DNA from 2 places in the Plantibacter sp. Mn2098 genome. Region 2 is predicted to be linked to the other one. Evidence: riboswitches for the same ligand, from Rfam matches in the RefSeq annotation. Region 2 holds a riboswitch; the other holds the start of a gene.

Region 1 (9,435 bases), on a different contig from region 2:
CCTTGGCGCGGAGGTCGTCGAGGTCGACGTTGCCGAGTTCGTCGCACGCGACGACGACGACCTTCATGCCCGCGAGGACGGCCGATGCCGCGTTCGTGCCGTGAGCGCTCGACGGGATGAGGCAGACGGTGCGGTCGAGGTCGCCGTTCGCGCGGTGGTACCCGCGGATGGCGAGGAGGCCGGCCAGCTCGCCCTGGCTGCCCGCGTTCGGCTGCAGGGACACGGAGTCGTAGCCGGTCACCTCGGCGAGCCACGTCTCGAGCTGGTCGATGAGCTGGAGCGAGCCCTCGACGTCCTCGCGCGGCGCGAAGGGGTGGAGGCCTGCGAACTCGGGCCAGGTGACGGCTTCCATCTCGGTGGCGGCGTTGAGCTTCATCGTGCAGGAGCCGAGCGGGATCATGCCGCGGTCGAGCGCGTAGTCGCGGTCGGCGAGCTGCTTGAGGTACCGCATCATGGCCGTCTCGGAGTGGTGCGTGTTGAAGACGGGGTGGGTGAGGTACTCGGTCTCGCGGCGGAGGTCCTCCGGGAACTCTGCCGCGCCGGCCGGAGCGAACGCGAAGAAGGAGGCGCCCTGCTCGGCGAAGATCGATGCCGGAGCTTCGACCTCGACACGCGTTCCCGTGCCGAGGAGCTCGGTGAGCTCACGGACGAGGGTGGAGCCGTGATCGAGGTCGTCGGCCGTGACCTGGTCGAAGCTGAGCGACACGGTCGTCTCGTCCACGGCGCGCAGCAGGATGCCGCGTGCGTGGGCCGATGCGACGACGGCCGCAGCATCGGGCACACGCACGAGGAGCGTGTCGAAGTAGTGCTCGGACACGACGTCCGCGCCAGCGGTGCGGAGCGAGTACGCGGCGCGAACGGCCGTCGCATGCACCGACTGCGCGATCCGGCGGATGCCCGCCGGGCCGTGGTAGACCGCGTACATCGCGGCCATCACGGCGAGGAGGACCTGCGCCGTGCAGATGTTGCTCGTCGCCTTCTCGCGGCGGATGTGCTGCTCGCGCGTCTGGAGCGTGAGCCGGTACGCGGGGTGGCCCGCTGCGTCCTGGCTCACGCCGACGAGGCGGCCGGGGAGCTGACGTTCGAGGCCCTTGCGGACGGCCATGTAGCCGGCGTGCGGTCCGCCGAAGCCCATGGGCACGCCGAAACGCTGGGTGGTGCCCACGGCGATGTCCGCCCCGAGCGAACCCGGCGAGGAGATGAGCGCGAGTGCCAGCAGGTCGGCTGCGACGACCGCGAGGCCGCCCCGCCCCTTGACCTCGGCGATGACCGCGGCCGGGTTCCAGATCCGGCCGCTCGCGCCCGGGTACTGCACGAAGACGCCGAACGCGTCTGGGAGCGCGTCACCGGCGATGGCGGCGGCGGAGAGATCGATCTCGACGAGCTCGATGCCGACGGCCTCTGCGCGGTTCGCGAGGAGCGCCTTCGTCTGCGGGAACGCGTCGGCGTCCACGATGAAGGTGTGCGATGCGGACTTCGAACCGCGGCGGGCGAGAAGCATGCCCTCGACGACGGCCGTGCTCTCGTCGAGCATGGACGCGTTGGCCGTGTCGAGCCCCGTGAGGTCGGAGACCATCGTCTGGAAGTTGATGAGGGCTTCGAGGCGGCCCTGCGAGATCTCCGGCTGGTAGGGCGTGTACGCCGTGTACCAGGACGGGTTCTCGAGCACGTTCCGCTTGATGACCGCCGGCGTGATCGTGTCGTAGTAACCGAGGCCGATGAGGCTGCGGTTGACCGTGTTGCGCGCGGCGATGGCTCGCAGCTCGGCCAGCGCGGCGCGCTCGCCGATCGCGTCCGGGATGCTCGACGAGGCGAGCTGGTCGGCCTTGATGGCGTCCGGCACGGCGGCGTCGAGCAGCGCGTCGACGGAGTCGTAACCGATGGCCGAGAGCATCGTCGCCTGCGCGTCGGCATCGGTCCCGATGTGGCGCGTGGAGAAGCGTTCCGCCATTACTCGCCCACCACTGCTGCGTACTCGTCCCAGCTGAGGAGGGTCGTCGGCAGCTCCGCGAAGCGCACCGAGATGAGCCATCCGGTGCCGAACGGGTCTGCGTTCACGATCGACGGGTCGTCGATCACGGCGTCATTGACCTCGACGACCGTGCCGTCGATGGGCGCGAACAGCTCGCCGACCGACTTCGTGGACTCGATCTCGCCGACGATGGAACCGCCGGTGATCTCACCGCCCACAGCCGGCAGGTCGACGTAGACGACGTCGCCGAGCTTCTCGGCTGCGTAGTCGGTGATGCCGATGACGGCGAGGTCGCCCTCGACGCGGATCCACTCGTGCTCGGCGGTGTACTTGAGTTCGGTCTTGTCGGCCATGTCGGGTTACTTCTCTCTCGTGTAGAAGGGCAGCGTGGTGACGGTCGCGGGGATCTTCGTACCGCGGACGTCGATGGTGAGGACCGTTCCAGTGGCGGACTGGTCGGGGTGGACGTAGGCCATCGCGATGGGGTGGCCGAGGGTGGGTGAGAGCGCACCGCTCGTGACCTCGCCGACCTCGACGTCGCCGTCGAACACGGCGTAGCCTGCCCGGCCCGCACGACGCCCTTCGGAGACGAGGGCGACGAGCACGGGCGCATCCGCGGGAGGTCCGGCTTCGACGGCTGCACGGCCGACGAATGCGCCGGGCTTGCTCAATGCGACGACGCGGCCGAGCCCTGCTTGCACGGGGAACGTACCCGTGCCGAGTTCGTGGCCGTAGAGCGGCATGCCTGCTTCGAGGCGCAGCGTGTCACGGCTCGCGAGCCCGGCGGGGACGAGGCCGTGGGATGCGCCCACCGCTTCGATCGCGCGCCAGAGCCGTTCGGCGGCGTCGGCCTGCACATACAGTTCGAAGCCGTCCTCGCCCGTGTACCCGGTGCGGGCGACGAGCAGCGGGAGGCCCTCGAAGAGCGCATCGGTGCAGCGGTAGTAGCCGAGCTCTGCGAGCGGCGTGCCGAGATCCGTGATCGCTGCGACCGATTCGAGGATGGCGCGCGATGCGGGTCCCTGGACGGCGATGAGCGCAGTCGCGTCGCTCTGGTCCTCGACGGTCACGTCGAATCCGGCAGCACGCTCGCTGAGCGCTCGGAACGCGGCCTCCCGGTTGCCGGCGTTCGCGATGACGAGGAATCGCTCGTCGGCGAGTCGGTACACCACGATGTCATCGACGATGCCGCCCTGCTCGTTGAGGATGAGCGAGTATTTGGCCTGCCACAGCGCGATGGCGGACAGCTTGCCGGCGAGCGCCGTGTCGAGGAATGCAGCGGCGTCCGGCCCGGCGACGAGGATCTCGGCCATGTGCGAGAGGTCGAAGATGCCGGCGGCCGTGCGGACGGCGTGGTGCTCTGCGAGGTCGCTGGAGTAGCGGACGGGCATCTGCCAGCCGGCGAAGTCCGTGAAGCTCGCGCCTGCGGCTTCATGGACGGGGTGCAAAGGACTGGTTCGTTCGAGATCGGTCACGAGTTCTCCGGGGTCGCGTGGTGCGCTTCGGGTACGACAAGCGCGCCCGTTGGGAACTCCCCCTCTGTCATTGGCCTGAGAGTTTCGCGAGCGACGGATCGACGTCCGTGCTGCTTTCACCGTCGGCGAGCGCCACAGGATGGTGACGCTGCTTTCCAGAGTGGCCAGTTCGATGCGGTACAGGACCTGAGAGATTGGCGGGGAGGCTTGCTCCTTCGGTGCCGGGTGAACCGGCTCTCCCGCATCGTGTTTGCGGCCCGATATTCGTTTGCGCGCCCAGCATATCGTGGTTCGCCGCGCTTGCGGGAGTCGGTGTTCTGGTCAGGTGTACACTAAGGCTCGGAACAGTAAGAGTCAGACATACTCTTAGTTGATCGCGATGTCGTTGGATCGACATCGCCCGAGCCACCGGGAGCACACGATGGGTGAGAGCGCAGCAGATCAGGGCCTCGCGGACGCGGCGAGCGTCAAGCTGGCCGTGTCCACCGTCATCTTCACGCTCCGCACCGATGACGGCTTCGGTGCGACGGATCCGACCCCGGCCATCTGGATCCCGCTCGTCCGCCGCATCCGCGAACCGTACGACGGGCTGTGGGCGTTGCCAGGCGGCCCGCTCGGCGCGGAGGAGTCCCTCGCGGACGCGGCACGGCGCACACTCGAAGTGACGACATCGCTGCGCCCCCGCTACCTCGAACAGCTCTACGCGTTCGGCGACATCGACCGCTCGCCGGACGAACGTGTCGTCTCGATCGTCTACTGGGCGCTCGTCGGCTCAGAGGAGGCCAAGCGCACGCTCGTCGGGCAGAACGTCCGCTGGTTCCGCACCGATGCGCTCCCGCGGCTCGCCTTCGACCACGAACTCATCGTGGAGTACGCGCTGTGGCGGCTCCGCAGCAAACTCGAGTACAGCCACATCGCCCACGCCTTCCTCGGTGAGACGTTCACGCTCACAGAACTGCGCGAGGTCCACGAGGCCGTCCTCCAGAAGCAACTCGACCCGGCCAACTTCCGCCGGCAGATCGAGTCGTCCGGGCAGGTCGTCGCAACCGACGAGCTCCGCACCGGCGGCCGGCACCGTCCGGCGAGGCTCTACCGCTTCAACCGCTCCTCCGAGTACGCCGACCACGGCCCGCTCGCCGGTGCAGACCCCACCGAAACCGCACCACCAGCACGCATGCAGGAGCTCTCATGACCCTCACCGCTTCCGTCGACGCCATGATCCAGGAGATCGCGAACGGCCAGACCGCAGGTTCCACCTGTGCGCCGGAGCTCGCCTCCGGCCCGTGGGTCTTCGACCTCACTCCCCCGAGCTACGGTCCGGGCGCGTCGATGGGCGATGTCATCCCAACGGGTTCCCCCCGTCAGGGCCAGCTGCCCGCCTCCTACCGCGATGCTGATCAGGCGGACCTGCACCGGCGGATCGTGGCTGCGAAGGAGACGCTCGGCGATCGCGTTGTGATCCTCGGGCACTTCTACCAGCGCGACGAGGTCGTGCAGCACGCTGACTACGTGGGCGATTCGTTCCAGCTCGCGAACGCGGCGAAGGCCCGAACCGAGGCGGAGGCGATCGTCTTCTGCGGTGTCCACTTCATGGCGGAGACGGCCGACCTCCTCTCCGGTCCGGAGCAGGCGGTCATCCTGCCGAACCTGGCCGCCGGGTGCTCGATGGCGGACATGGCGAACATCGACCAGGTCGAGGAGGCCTGGGAGCAGCTCGAAGCCCTCTACGGAACCGAGCCCGATGCGGATGGCCGCGTGCCCGTCATCCCCGTCACCTACATGAACTCGTCCGCGGCGCTCAAGGGCTTCTGCGGTCGCCACGGCGGCATCGTCTGCACCTCGTCCAACGCCGAGACAGTGCTCAAGTGGGCCTTCGAGCGCGGTCAGCGCGTCCTCTTCTTCCCCGACCAGCACCTCGGCCGCAACACGGCCAAGAAGCTCGGTGTGCCACTCGAGCACATGCCCATGTGGAACCCGAACAAGGCGCTCGGCGGCAACGACGCGCAGGGGTTGCAGGAAGCGGAGGTCATCCTGTGGCACGGCTTCTGCTCCGTGCACAAGCGGTTCACGGTCGACCAGATCGATCGCGCGCGCGCAGCCCACCCCGGCGTCCGCGTCATCGTGCACCCCGAGTGCCCGATGCCCGTCGTCGACGCCGCGGACGAGGCCGGTTCGACTGACTACATCCAGAAGGCGATCGAGGCGGCCCCGGCGGGCACGACCTTCGCGATCGGCACGGAGATCAACATGGTGCAGCGCCTCGCCGCGCAGTACCCGCAGCACACGATCTTCTGCCTCGACGACGTCATCTGCCCGTGCTCCACGATGTACCGCATCCACCCGGGCTACCTCGCCTGGGTGCTCGAAGGGCTCGTCGCAGGCGAGGTCATCAACCGGATCACCGTCTCAGACGACGTCGCCGTCCCCGCACGGCTCGCCCTCGAACGGATGCTGGCCGCGAAGCCGCCCGTCGCGGCTCAGGCAACCACCGTCGCGCCGGCTCAGACGGTCGAGGTCTGACCGTGACCAGGGTCGTGGTGGTGGGCAGCGGCATCGCCGGGCTCGTCACCGCCATCCACGCGAGCGATGAGCACGAGGTCGTCCTCGTCACGAAGGACGTGCTGGGGCAGAGCAACACGCGTTACGCGCAGGGTGGCATCGCCGGCGTGATGTTCGACGACGACTCCGTCGAGTCGCACGTGCAGGACACACTCACGGCCGGCGCTGGGCTGTGCGACGAGGAGGCCGTGCGGGTGCTCTGCTCCGAGGGGCCGGATCGCATCCGCGAGCTGATCGCGTACGGAGTCGGATTCGACCGTGCGGGCTCGGCGCCAGATGCGGCGTTCGCGAAGGGCCTCGAAGCTGCCCACTCCTACCCGCGGGTGCTGCACTCGGGAGGCGATGCGACGGGCGCGGCGATCGAGGCGGCTCTCGTCCACCGCGTGCGGGAGACGAGTGTAGCCATCCACGAGCACACCTTCCTCGTCGACCTGCTCGTCGAGGCCGGCGCCGTGCGGGGAGTGCTGCTGCGGGCAGACGGCGAGGAGTTCGTCGTCCGGGCCGACGCGGTCGTACTCGCGACGGGCGGCGCGGGACAGCTCTACCCGCACACCACGAACCCGCTCGTCGCAACGGGTGACGGTGCAGCGGCAGCGCTCCGAGCCGGAGCTGCGCTCGAAGACGTCGAGTTCGTCCAGTTCCACCCGACGGCACTCACCTCCGCGGGCAGCTTCCTCGTGTCGGAGGCCGTGCGCGGCGAAGGGGCCGTCCTCCGCGACGCATCAGGCGAGCGTTTTATGCAACGCGTCCACCCGGACGCTGAGCTCGCGCCGCGCGATGTCGTCGCGCGTGGGATCGCGGCCGCGATGGCTGCTCAGGGCGGGCTGCCGGTGGTCCTCGATGCGACGATGCTCGGCGCGGAACGGCTCGCGACGCGCTTCCCCGGCATCGATGCGGCGGTGCGGGCGTCCGGCATCGACTGGTCGCTCGAACCGGTGCCCGTCGCCCCCGCCGCCCACTACTGGATGGGCGGGGTGCGGACCGATCTGCACGCACGGACGAGCCTTCCCTGGCTGTACGCGGTCGGCGAGGTCGCGCGGACCGGGGTGCACGGCGCCAACCGGCTGGCCTCGAACTCGTTACTCGAAGGCGCGGTGTTCGGTGCGCGGGCGGCTGCGGCGATCGGCGTGGACCTGCAGGTGGGCCCTTCGACAAGCTCAGGGACCGGGAAGGGCCCGGTCATTGAGCTCCAAGACCCGGTCATTGAGCTTGTCGAAATGCACCGCTCGGGCCCTTCGACAAGCTCAGGGACCGGGAATGGCCCGGTCATTGAGCTTGTCGAAATGCACCCTTCGACAAGCTCAGGGACCGGGACGGACGGCCCTTCGACAGGCCCAGGGACCGGCGGAGGCTCAGGGACCAGGGCGGACGGCTTCAGCCGGGCAGCACTCCACGAACTGCTGTGGCGCGACGCCGGCCTCATCCGCACGGGCGACGGCCTCGCCGCCGCAGCCGGAATCCTCGACGGGTGGGCCGCCGAACAGACCGCCCCGCCGACGACCGACGAGGAATCCGAAGACCAGAACCTGCTCCTGCTCGCCAGGGCGATCGTCGCCGCAGCCCTCCAGCGCACCGAGTCGCGCGGCGCCCACGCCCGCAGCGACTTCCCGCTGACCGACCCGATCCAGGCTGTCTCGACGACCGTCGTCACCACCGGGGCCGCCGCCCGCACCATCGCAACCCCCTCGCTGGTCGGCGCCGCCGTCCACGTCCCGTCCGGAGAGATGCTCGCCTCATGCTGACCGATCGAATCATCACCACCGCCGTCACCGCGGCCCTCGTCGAGGACGCGCCGTGGGGCGACCTCACCTCCGAGGCGCTCATCCCCGCCGATGCGACCGCGACCGCGACGCTCAGCGCCCGCGAACCCGGCGTCTTCAGCGGCGGCGCGGTGTTCGCCGCGGCGTTCCGTCTGACGGATCCGAGCATCGAGGTCACGGTGATCGCCAACGACGGCGAGCGGTTCGAAGCCGGCGACACCCTCGCAACCGTCTCAGGCCCCGCCCGCTCCGTGCTCACGGCGGAGCGCATCGGCTTGAACTTCGTCCAGCGGATGAGCGGCATCGCGACCCTCACGAGCCTGTTCGTCGCCGAGACGGAGGGCACGAAGGCGCGCATCGTCGACACCCGCAAGACGACTCCTGGGCTCCGCGCGTTCGAGCGTCACGCCGTGCGCTCCGGCGGCGGTCACAACCACCGGTTCTCGCTCTCGGACGCGGTCATGGCGAAGGACAATCATCTCGCCGTCCTCACCGCTCGCGGCCTCACCGTGACCGAGGCGCTGCTGCAGGCCAAGGAACAGCTGTCCCACACGACGCACATCGAGGTCGAGGTGGACCGCATCGATCAGATCGAGGCCGTGCTCGCCGCGGGGATCGACACGATCATGCTCGACAACTTCACCCTCGATCAGCTGCGGGAGGGCGTCGCGCTCGTCGCGGGGCGTGCGATCGTCGAAGCCAGCGGCAACGTCTCCCTCGACACGGTCCGCGACATCGCCGCCACCGGGGTCGACGTCATCTCCTCCGGTGCGCTGACGCACAGCGTCCGCTCGCTCGACCTCGGGCTCGACGTCACGGTCGTCTGACGTGCTCTACCTGGACAATGCGGCGACGACGCCAGTACGCCGCGAGGTGCTGGAGGCGATGTGGCCGTTCCTCACGGCCACCTTCGGCAATCCGTCGAGCCATCACACGGTCGGTGAGGCTGCGGCCGGAGCGCTTGCGGACGCCCGCCGTCGCATCGCCGCTGTCCTCGGCACACGTGCCGGCGACCTGGTGTTCACCTCTGGCGGGACCGAGGCCGACAATCTGGCGGTCAAGGGGATCGCCCTCGCGGCGCTCGAAGCCGGGACCGGGCGGCATCTCGTCACCTCCCCCATCGAGCACGAGGCCGTCGCGGAATCGGTCGCGTACCTGCGACGGTTCCACGGATTCGAGGTCACGGTCCTCCCCGTCGACGGAACCGGCCTGATCGATCCGGCCGAGCTCGAATCCGCCCTCCGACCAGACACCGCGCTCGTCACGGTGATGACAGCGAACAACGAGATCGGCACCGTCCAACCCATCAGGGCGCTCGGGGCGATCGCCAGGTCCCACGGCGTCCCGATCCACACCGATGCCGTCCAGGCGGCCGGCTGGCTGGATCTCGGTCTGGACAGCCTGGGCGTGGACGCGCTGAGCCTGTCCGGCCACAAGCTCGGTGCACCGAAGGGCGTCGGTCTGCTCGCGGTGCGCGGTGCACTCCCCCTCGAACCCGTGCTCCACGGCGGCGGACAGGAACGCGGGCGACGCAGTGGCACCGAGAACGTGGCGGCGGCGGTCGGGCTCGCGACGGCCCTGGAACTGGCGGAATCCGAACGGGCCGATGCCGCCCGCCGGGTGAGCGCGCTCCGCGACGACTTCATCGCGCGGGTGCAACATGCGGTGC
Region 2 (9,435 bases):
GATCAGACCGCTCATGATGCGCCGGACGAAGGAGCTCGTCGCCCCGGAGCTGCCGCCGAAGCAGGAACAGGTCCTGTACGTGGATCTCGCGCCGAAGCACCGCAAGCTCTACGACACGGTCCTCCAGAAGGAGCGGCAGAAGCTCCTCGGGCTCATCGAAGACCTCGATCGCAACCGGTTCATCGTGTTCCGATCCCTCACGCTGTTGCGGATGCTGAGTCTCGACGCGACCCTCGTCGACGAGGAGTACGCCGGCATCCCGTCGAGCAAGCTGGACACACTGCTGGAACAACTGGACGATGTCATCGCAGAGGGGCACCGCTCGCTCGTGTTCAGCCAGTTCACGACGTTCCTCAAGAAGGCAGCCGAACGGCTCGACGCGCAGGGCATCGCCTACGAGTACCTCGACGGTTCGAGTCTGCGCCGCCCGGAGATCATCGAGCGGTTCCGCGGCGGTGACGCGCCCGTGTTCCTCATCAGCCTCAAGGCCGGCGGGTTCGGCCTCAACCTGACCGAGGCGGACTACGTGTTCCTGCTCGATCCGTGGTGGAACCCCGCCTCGGAGTCGCAGGCGATCGATCGGACCCATCGCATCGGCCAGACCGGCAACGTGATGGTCTACCGGCTCGTCGCCCGCGGCACGATCGAGGAGAAGGTCATGGCGCTCAAGGAACGCAAGTCGAAGTTGTTCGACGCCGTCCTCGACGACGACGCCGTCTTCAGCAGCTCCCTCTCAGCCGATGACATCCGCGGGCTCCTCGAGGCTTAGGCGCCTCGACGAGCCCGCGGAGTGCCGGAGATCAGCCGCAGATCAGCCGCAGATCAGCCGGCGAAGGCGTTGACGCCGGTGCGCTCCGCCGACAGCGCCCAGAGACGTTCCGCCTCAGCCGGATCGATGGCGTGCGCCGAGACCCCCGAGGCCGGGGCGACGGCCTCCGCAGCCGGCACAGCGACCTCGACGTCCTCCAGGAACAGCCCGCCGAGCCCGTCGAGTTTCGGCGACGTCGCAGCCCACACCTGGGTCGCTGCACCCTGCTCCGGCGACTTGAATGCGGGGTTCGTCGGATTGCCGTCCTCATCCATCCAACCGGCGGCGACCATCTCCTGGCGCGGGAGGTGCCGCTGCAGTGGCGTGAGGATCCCGCCGGGGTGCACCGAGAACGCGCGGACGCCCTCCGCCTTGCCCAGCTCGTCGAGCTGCAGGGCGAACAGGGCGTTCGCGGTCTTCGCCTGCCCGTACGCCGCCCACTTGTCGTAGCCGGTGGTGAAGTCGATGTCGTCCCAACGGATGGCGGAGCGATGGTGCGCCGACGAGGAGGTCGCGATGACACGAGACGACCCGCCCTTGACGACGGCCGGCCACAGCAGGTTGACGAGGGCGAAGTGTCCGAGGTGGTTCGTGGCGAACTGCAGCTCCCAACCAGGACCGACGCGAGTTTCCGGGGCGGCCATCACACCGGCGTTGTCGATGATGATGTCGATGCTGCGGCCAGAGGCCAGGAACCGCTCGGCGAACGCGCGCACGCTCGCCAGGTCGGAGAGGTCCATCTCGTCCACCTCGACGTGTTCTGCGGATCCGTCGATGTCCGCGAGCTCTTCGCGGGCGGCTTCGACGCGGCGTGCGGGGACGACGACGTCTGCGCCGGCGCCGACGAGCGCACGGACGGTCTCCTTGCCGAGGCCGGAGTATCCGCCGGTCACGATGGCGAGCTTGCCGGTCAGATCGATGCCCTCGAGGACCTCTGCGGCCGTGGTCGAAGCGTCGAATCCGGAGCCGATGCGGTGTTGTGTACGTGTCATGTCGGCCAGACTACGACTTCGAGCGCACTCGCAGTCAACGGGTTTGCGGGCGACGGAAGGCCGCAGGGTTCGGCAGTCCCTAGGCTGTGGGGATGCAGCGGATCGTCACATGGTGGGACCGACGGCAGATCCCGCTGTATCTCGCGGCGATCGTCCTCGGTGGGGTCGTCGGCCTCGTCGCGCCGTCGTCCGCGCCCGGGCTCGCGGCATCGATCAATCCCGCGCTCATCCTGCTCCTGTTCGCCACGTTCCTCGGCGTGCCGCTCACGATGATCGGCCGTGCGTTCCGGGACGGGCGCTTCTTCGTCACGGTGCTGCTGGTGAACTTCGGGATCGTGCCGATCGTGGTGTTCGGACTGTCGCGCTTCGTGACCGACGACCGTGGCTTGCTCATCGGTGTCCTGCTGGTCCTGCTGACGCCGTGCGTGGACTACGTCATCGTGTTCACTGGCCTCGCCGGCGGTGCGCGGGACCGGCTGCTCGCGGCGGCGCCCGTGCTGATGCTGCTGCAGATCGTGCTGCTGCCGGGCTATCTCTGGCTGTTCGCCGGTGCCGACGCCGTCGCGCTCGTGGAGGTCGAGCCGTTTGTGGAGGCGTTCCTGCTGCTCATCGTGGTGCCGCTCGTCGCGGCTGCGATCGTGCAGGCGGTGGCCGGGCGATCCGCGATCGGTGCAGGCATCATGCGGGTGATGGAGGGCGCGATGGTGCCGATCATGATGCTGACGCTCGCGGTCGTCGTCGGGTCGCAGATCGCCGCGGTGGGTGAACAGGCGGTTGCCCTGTTGCGGGTGGTGCCGCTGTTCGTGGCGTTCCTCGTGGTGATGGTGGTCGTCGGTGCGCTCGTGTGGCGCCCGGCCCGACTCGACGCGCCGGCCGGGCGGGCACTCGTGTTCAGCGGTGCGACGCGGAACTCGCTGGTGGTGCTGCCGCTCGCGCTCTCGCTGCCGACGTCGCTCGCGATCGCTCCGCTCGCGGTGGTGACGCAGACGCTTGTGGAACTCGTCGGCATGGTGGTGCTCGTGCGGGTGGTGCCGAGGATCGTGGGCCCTTCGAGACCCGGTCGCTGAGCGTGACCCGGTCACTGAGCTTGTCGAAGTGACGACTGCGCGGGGTCGGGCCCTTCGACAAGCTCAGGGACCGGGGGTGACGACTGCGCTGGTTCGGGCCCTTCGACAGGCTCAGGGACCAAGTCCGGTCGCTGAGCGAGACCCGGTCACTGAGCTTGTCGAAGTGTCGACAGGCCCAGCGACCGGGCCGGACCGGGCCTGAGCGCTAGTGCTTGTGGTGCCCGTGATGCGGGATCTGGCTCTCGTCTGGACCGGGGTTCGTGATCGTCGCGGTCTCCTCGGCCTCCGCGTCGTCGATCGCTTCGTCGTGCGGGCCGGGGTTGTTGATGCTCGGGTTGGCGAGCGCCGCCTCGTCGACGGCTTCGTCGTGCGGGCCGGGGTTGTTGATGCTCGCGTTCGTGAGCACCGCCTCGTCGACGGCTTCGTCGTGCGGACCAGGGTTGTTGATGTCTGCGTTCTCGAGGTTCTGATCGCTCATGTCGACTCCTTCGTCGCCCGCGCATCAACGTCGGCTCCAGCAGCCGCCGATCGTACGGGTCTGGCACCAGGCTAGAGCGTCGCCAGCGGGACTTCCAGGCATTCTCCGACTCTGCACGATCGTGTATCGTGCACAGCACAACATCACACGCCTTCGAGCAGCTGCGGGAGAGTTCCGTCCTGCATCATCGGGCGGGCGCCGTAGGAGCAAATCCTCCCCGGGAATCTCTCAGGCCCCTGTACCGCAGCAGCTCGGCGACTCTGGAAAGCAGTGACGATCTCGTCGCTCACCGACGGTGCAAGCGTTCTCCCGCCAGGGGATCGCGGAAACTCTCAGGTCCGATACAGAGCGGGGAGGGACTCGACCATCGGTCGCGCACCAGCGCGCCACAGCATCGGAGTTCCCATGACCAACGCACCAGCATCCCGGGTGGCGGCAGCATGACCATCAGCGTGTTCGACCTGTTCTCGGTGGGCATCGGTCCGTCGAGTTCGCACACGGTGGGGCCGATGCGCGCCGCATCCGTGTTCGTCGACGACGTCCGTGACGCTGGTGTCCTCGATGCGGTGGCCGCGCTCGACGTCGACCTGTACGGTTCGCTCGCCGCGACGGGACGTGGACACGGCACGATGACGGCTGTGCTGCTGGGGCTGGAGGGGTACCGTCCGGAGGAGATCCTGCCGGAGGAGGTCGAGGAGCGTCTCGGGGCGCTCGCCGCGACGGGGACGCTGCGGTTCGGCCGCGGTGTCTCGCTGCGCTTCGCGGTCGACGACATCGCGCTGCACCCGTTGACGGTCCTCGAACGCCACACGAACGGCATGCGGTTCGCCGTGCGGGACGCTGTGGGCGAGGTGCTCCACGAGGCGGTGTTTTACTCGGTCGGCGGCGGGTTCGTGGTGCGGGAGGACGGGACGCCCGTTGCGAGGACTGGCCCGGTCGTGCCGGACGCCGCTGTGCCACTGCCGTTCCGCACGGCGGCGGAGCTGCTCGGCCACTGCCGGGCGGAGGGTGTGCCGTTCAGCGGGGTGATGCTCCGGAACGAGCTCGTCACGCGCTCGGAGGACGAGGTGCGCAGCGGGCTCCTGCACATCCGCGACGTGATGGAGGCGTGCAAGAACTCGAGTCTGGAACGCACCGGGCCGCTGCCAGGCGGTCTCGACGTGCGGCGACGCGCGCCGGCGTGGCACACCCGCCTGCGTGCTGAGGACCCGGATCGGGATCCGAAGTTCTGGCAGGAATGGGTGAACCTCGTGGCGCTCGCCGTCAACGAGGAGAACGCGTCGGGAGGCCGGGTCGTGACGGCGCCGACGAACGGTGCGGCCGGCATCATCCCGGCGGTCATGTTCTACGCCACCCACTACGGCCCCGGCATGGATGCGGCGACGCCGGAGCAGCGGGACGAGGTCGTCGTCCGGTTCCTGCTCGCCGCCGGTGCGGTCGGCGTCCTGTACAAGGAGCAGGCATCGATCTCCGGTGCGGAGGTGGGATGCCAGGGCGAGGTCGGCTCGGCATCGTCTATGGCGGCCGCCGGACTCGCCGAAGTCCTCGGCGGGACGCCTGAGCAGGTCGAGAACGCGGCCGAGATCGCGATGGAGCACAACCTCGGGCTGACGTGCGATCCGATCGGCGGGCTCGTGCAGATCCCCTGCATCGAGCGGAACGCGATCGCCGCAGCGAAGGCGATCAACGCCGCGAAGATGGCGCTCTGGGGCGACGGCACCCATCGGGTGTCCCTCGACGAGGTCATCGTCACGATGCGCGAGACGGGCCGCGACATGTCGTCGAAGTACAAGGAGACCGCGTTGGGCGGGCTCGCGGTCAACGTCGTGGAGTGCTGACTCTGCCCTCACGGCCGGGCGATGATCGCCTCCGCAGCTGCGATTGCGGCGTCGTGCGCCGAGACGGGTGAGTCCTGCAGAGCGTTCGTCGTGACGTCGATGCCCTGACCGTTCAGGCTGAAGAGCACCTGGCACTGCTGGTCGTTGACCCCGCACCACAGGATCGCGGTGTCCGAGGACGGCAGACCGGTGAGCTGCACGGCGGCCTGCGTGCTGCCGGTCGGGATGTTCGACAGGATCTTGGGCGCGATCCACGCGCCGCCGGGCACGGCCGTGATGGTGAGGGGTGCGATCACGGCGCTCGTTCCGACCGGGCCGTACACGCAGCCGAGGGCGCCGATGTCCTGTACAGCGACCGTCTGGACCGACGGCAGTTTCTGCGGTTCCTGCGCGACGTACCCGTCACCGGCATCGCCGTTGTCGCCGCCGAGCGCCGTCGCCGCGGCGTCGGTCGGGAGGAGCGCGTCACAACTGGAGGCGACCGGCTTCGCCGACGTCGGCGGGGTCCACGCAGGTGCGGGCTCGCCGGCGGACGCGAGTCGATCGAAGAGTGAGGTGAACGCGGGTGTCGCGTGTGCGAAGGTCTCGTCCGGCGACCCGAGCGACGTCGTTGTGAGCTGTGCGCCCGGGTTGTAGATCAGGATCTGCACCCAATTCGAACCGACGAGCGCGTTTGCGCGGCAGCCGATGTCGCCGCAGGATGCGAACGCCTTGGTCGTCCCGAAGTCCCGTGTGTCGGTCGCTTCCGCATCGTCCTGCCACCCGGGGTTCCAGGTGGACGCTGCGTCCGGGAGCACCTGGACGACCATCCGCGGCGCAGGGTAGGTTTCGGTCGTGATGGTCGGGCTGAAGTTGTCCGGTTCGACCGTCCACTGGCAGACGAGGCCGCCAGCGGCGGTGACGGCGATGTCGTCGAGGCTCGCGTGGTCTGCTGTCGAGGGCCAGGTGACGAGCGTCGCCGGTGCCCGCAGTGCCTCGGCGGCGTCCGTCGTGGAGACGAGGTCGTCGCAACCGAGCGGCAGTCGGAAGGTCGGGGCGGCGAGTTCCGAACTGGTGGATTCGGTCGTCGGAGCGCTGGAGGTCGGGCTGCTCTCGGGGGTGGTCGGCGCCGTGCACGCGCTCAGCAGGACCGCGAGGACGAGCGCCCCGCCGATGCCGATGCCGCCTCGGACAGCGAGCATTCCCCTCGATCGTGCAGCCGACATCGCAACCCCTTCGCCGTGGGTGCGTGTCGCACCAGGCACAAGCTGGCAGGACGCCCGACTCCCGCGCGAGCGTCCCGAGCGCGGGACAGCGGATTCCCAGCGGGTGCGGGAGTCGCGGTCGTTTCCGCCGACCGGGACCTGTTTCCGACATCTGTCGGCATCTTGTGGTGTCGGGTGCTCGAAGGCAACCCGACCCGTACGATTGGTCCGTGCCGAGAGGCTCACGCGCACGGTTGCGGGACGCATCCCGCGGCCGAGCGCCATTCCAACGAGTGAGGAACATCCCATGGGCAGACTGATCTACGGCAGCTCCGCGCGAGAGCTGGAACTGGACGACCGCACGCTCGCCCATGTCAAGTCGATCACGGTGATGAAGCTGCGCCGCAACGAGTCCTTCACGGTGTCGTGGCAGCGCGGGGAGGACTCCGGCGGCGGTCGCGTGTCGATCTGGGTGCACCCGTCGATCTCGCTGCAGTTCGAGTTCGACGACGAGAACCGGCCCGAGCTGAATCGCGCGTGGCTCGAAGCCATGATGCAGGAGGCCAACAAGACCGGCGACCTCCGCATCGGCCCGGAGGTCGACGACGCCGCGAACGGACAGGCTGCCGCGCACACGGGTTCGATCAAGACCGTCAAGCCTCGCTGACCGTCCCCGCTTCTGCGGCTCGGTCGCTTCTGCGGCCCGCCCGCTACGGCGTCGGCGAACCGCCGTTCACGTTGAGCGTCTCTCCCGAGACATAGCTCGATTCAGCCGAGGCCAGGAACACGTAGGCAGGGGCGAGCTCGGCCGGCTGACCGGCCCGTCCGAACGGCGTCGCCTGACCGAACGCCACGATCTTCTCCTGCGGCTGCCCGTCCGACACCTGCAACGGCGTCCAGATCGGTCCGGGAGCCACGGCGTTCACCCGGATGCCACGCTCGGCGAGCTGCTGCGCGAGTGACTTCGTGAAAGCGTTGATCGCCGCCTTCGTCGAGGCGTAGTCCACGAGGATCGGTGACGGATTGTAGGCCTGGATCGATGTTGTGTTGATGATCGTCGACCCGGGGCCGAGGTGCGGCAGCGCCGCTTTTGTGATCCAGAACATCGCGAAGACGTTTGTGCGGTACGTCTGCTCGAACTGCTCGTCGGACAGGTCCTCCAGCCGTTCGGAGTACACCTGCTTGCCGGCGTTGTTGACGAGCAGGTCGAGTCCGTCCAGCCCGTGCACCGCCTCGTGGACGAGTCGCCGGCAGAACTCCGGATCACTGATGTCGCCCGGTATCCCGATCGCCTTCCCGCCCGCAGCTTCGATGAGCGCGATGATCCGCTCGGCGTCCTCCTGCTCGGCCGGGAGGTAGGAGAGCGCGACGTCCGCCCCCTCCCGCCCGAACGCGAGCGCCGTGGCCGCCCCGATGCCGGAGTCCGCTCCCGTGACGAGCGCCTTCCGTCCGAGCAGTCTGCCCGTGCCGCGGTAGCTGTGCTCGCCGAGGTCGGCCCGTGGCTCCAGGTCCGCGTCGAGTCCCGGCTCCGGCTGGTGCTGCTCAGGCGGTGCGATCCGCTGGTAGCGCTTGGTCGGGTCGTCGAAGCTGTACTGGTCGATCACCATGTGATGGGCTGCTCCTCAGGGTCGTCGCGGCACCGGTGCGGGCCGCGTCAACCGAGGCTACGAGCGCGAGCGGCGGATGGGCGAGGGGTTGACAGCACACGTCAGTCGTTGCCGTAGAGCCGCGTGAGCGCGCGGTCGAGGGTGGGGAACACCCCGAGGTGCGCGTCGAGTCCGTCATGCACGTGGAAGCCGTCTGCGTCCTGGGTGACGACGCCCGCGACGTGGTCGGTGCCGGTGAAGCGGACCTCCCAGAGACCGGTGGAGGACGGGACGACGTCGAACCCGAATTCCTCGGGACCCGGGTGCCGCGTGGTCATGGCGGGCCGCCGACCGAACGGTTCCGATGGGCGGCCTCGATGGCGCGCAGGACGTGGAACGTCCCCTCGTAACTGTGCTCGGGCAGGGTGCGGAGCGAGTCGACGTCCGCTTGCGGGAGGCGGTCCTCTGCGGCGATGCGGAGGAGGTCCTCCCGCGTCGCAGGGTAGTCGATCGTACGGAGCGACGCGGCGAGTGCCGCGTCGACGCCGACGTCGAGTTCAACGTGCCCCGGTGCATCGGCAGCACCGGGAAATATGTTGGTGTCGGGGGACATGCCGCAAGTCTCGGATCAGGCGGCAGCGCGCGCCAGGTCTTGATTTTTCCTGCAGGTGGTGGATGGGTGCCGACCGAGCGTGCAGCGAACGGGGATTCCCCCTGCCATCGGCGCCGCCACGACGATACACTCGGACGCCCGCACCAGTTGCGGCGTCGAAAGGACCGGTCATGCTGGAGATCAACTACTGGACCGTACTGCTCGCGACCGCGTCGAGCATGGTCGTCGGATCGATCTGGTACACGCCGAAGGTGTTCGGCAACTACTGGATGAAGGCCGCGAACGTCACCCCGTCCGGCGACGCGAAGGACGCGATCCGTCCGATCCTCGTGACCGTCGTGGTGAGTTTCGTGACCGCGTGGGTGCTCTCGGCCGCCGTGTTCGTGGCGTGGAGCTTCTTCGGCGGCAGCTTCCTCGCCATCGCGCTCCTCACCGGCCTCGCCCTCTGGGCGGGATTCACCGCAGCGCGCTTCATCACCCACGACGCGTTCGACGGGAGACCGACGGGCCTGACGGTGCTGAACGTGGCGCACGAGTTCGTGACGATCATGATCATGGCGGTCATCATCGGCGTGTGGCCGCCGGCCGGATCCGTCTGATGGTCGGACGCACGATCGTCGTCACCGGGGCGAGCGACGGCATCGGCGCCGCCGCAGCTCGATCATTCCGGACGGCTGGCGAGCACGTCGTCGTCGTGGGGCGTTCACCCGCGAAGACACAGGCCGTCGCGGAGGAGATCGGTGCGGACTTCCTGCTCGCCGACTTCGCGGAGCTGGCCCAGGTCCGACGCCTCGCGGACGAGCTGCGCGAGCGGTACGACCGCATCGACGTCCTCGCCAACAACGCCGGCGGCATCTTCGGGGCCAGGA

What was found. Region 2 has a riboswitch for glycine ahead of ACL9RL_RS03280 (L-serine ammonia-lyase). Riboswitches for the same ligand answer to the same signal wherever they lie in the genome.
Region 1: another riboswitch for glycine. It lies ahead of gcvT (glycine cleavage system aminomethyltransferase GcvT); the one in region 2 lies ahead of ACL9RL_RS03280 (L-serine ammonia-lyase).

Annotation. Positions count from the first base shown of each region.
Region 1 is NZ_JBMOUH010000003.1:209,654-219,088, reverse strand. It holds gene gcvP (aminomethyl-transferring glycine dehydrogenase) at 1-1,951, opposite strand, end outside; gene gcvH (glycine cleavage system protein GcvH) at 1,951-2,325, opposite strand; gene gcvT (glycine cleavage system aminomethyltransferase GcvT) at 2,332-3,447, opposite strand; glycine riboswitch at 3,505-3,611, opposite strand; glycine riboswitch at 3,613-3,699, opposite strand; gene ACL9RL_RS06525 (NUDIX hydrolase) at 3,869-4,639, shown strand; gene nadA (quinolinate synthase NadA) at 4,636-5,967, shown strand; gene nadB (L-aspartate oxidase) at 5,970-7,748, shown strand; gene nadC (carboxylating nicotinate-nucleotide diphosphorylase) at 7,742-8,593, shown strand; gene ACL9RL_RS06505 (cysteine desulfurase family protein) at 8,595-9,435, shown strand, end outside.
Region 2 is NZ_JBMOUH010000002.1:94,560-103,994, reverse strand. It holds gene ACL9RL_RS03300 (SNF2-related protein) at 1-769, shown strand, start outside; gene ACL9RL_RS03295 (SDR family NAD(P)-dependent oxidoreductase) at 823-1,800, opposite strand; gene ACL9RL_RS03290 (arsenic resistance protein) at 1,893-2,867, shown strand; gene ACL9RL_RS03285 (hypothetical protein) at 3,073-3,345, opposite strand; glycine riboswitch at 3,500-3,599, shown strand; glycine riboswitch at 3,600-3,702, shown strand; gene ACL9RL_RS03280 (L-serine ammonia-lyase) at 3,786-5,183, shown strand; gene ACL9RL_RS03275 (hypothetical protein) at 5,192-6,364, opposite strand; gene ACL9RL_RS03270 (hypothetical protein) at 6,675-7,034, shown strand; gene ACL9RL_RS03265 (SDR family oxidoreductase) at 7,078-7,971, opposite strand; gene ACL9RL_RS03260 (hypothetical protein) at 8,076-8,291, opposite strand; gene ACL9RL_RS03255 (DUF2795 domain-containing protein) at 8,288-8,566, opposite strand; gene ACL9RL_RS03250 (DUF1761 domain-containing protein) at 8,737-9,165, shown strand; gene ACL9RL_RS03245 (SDR family NAD(P)-dependent oxidoreductase) at 9,165-9,435, shown strand, end outside.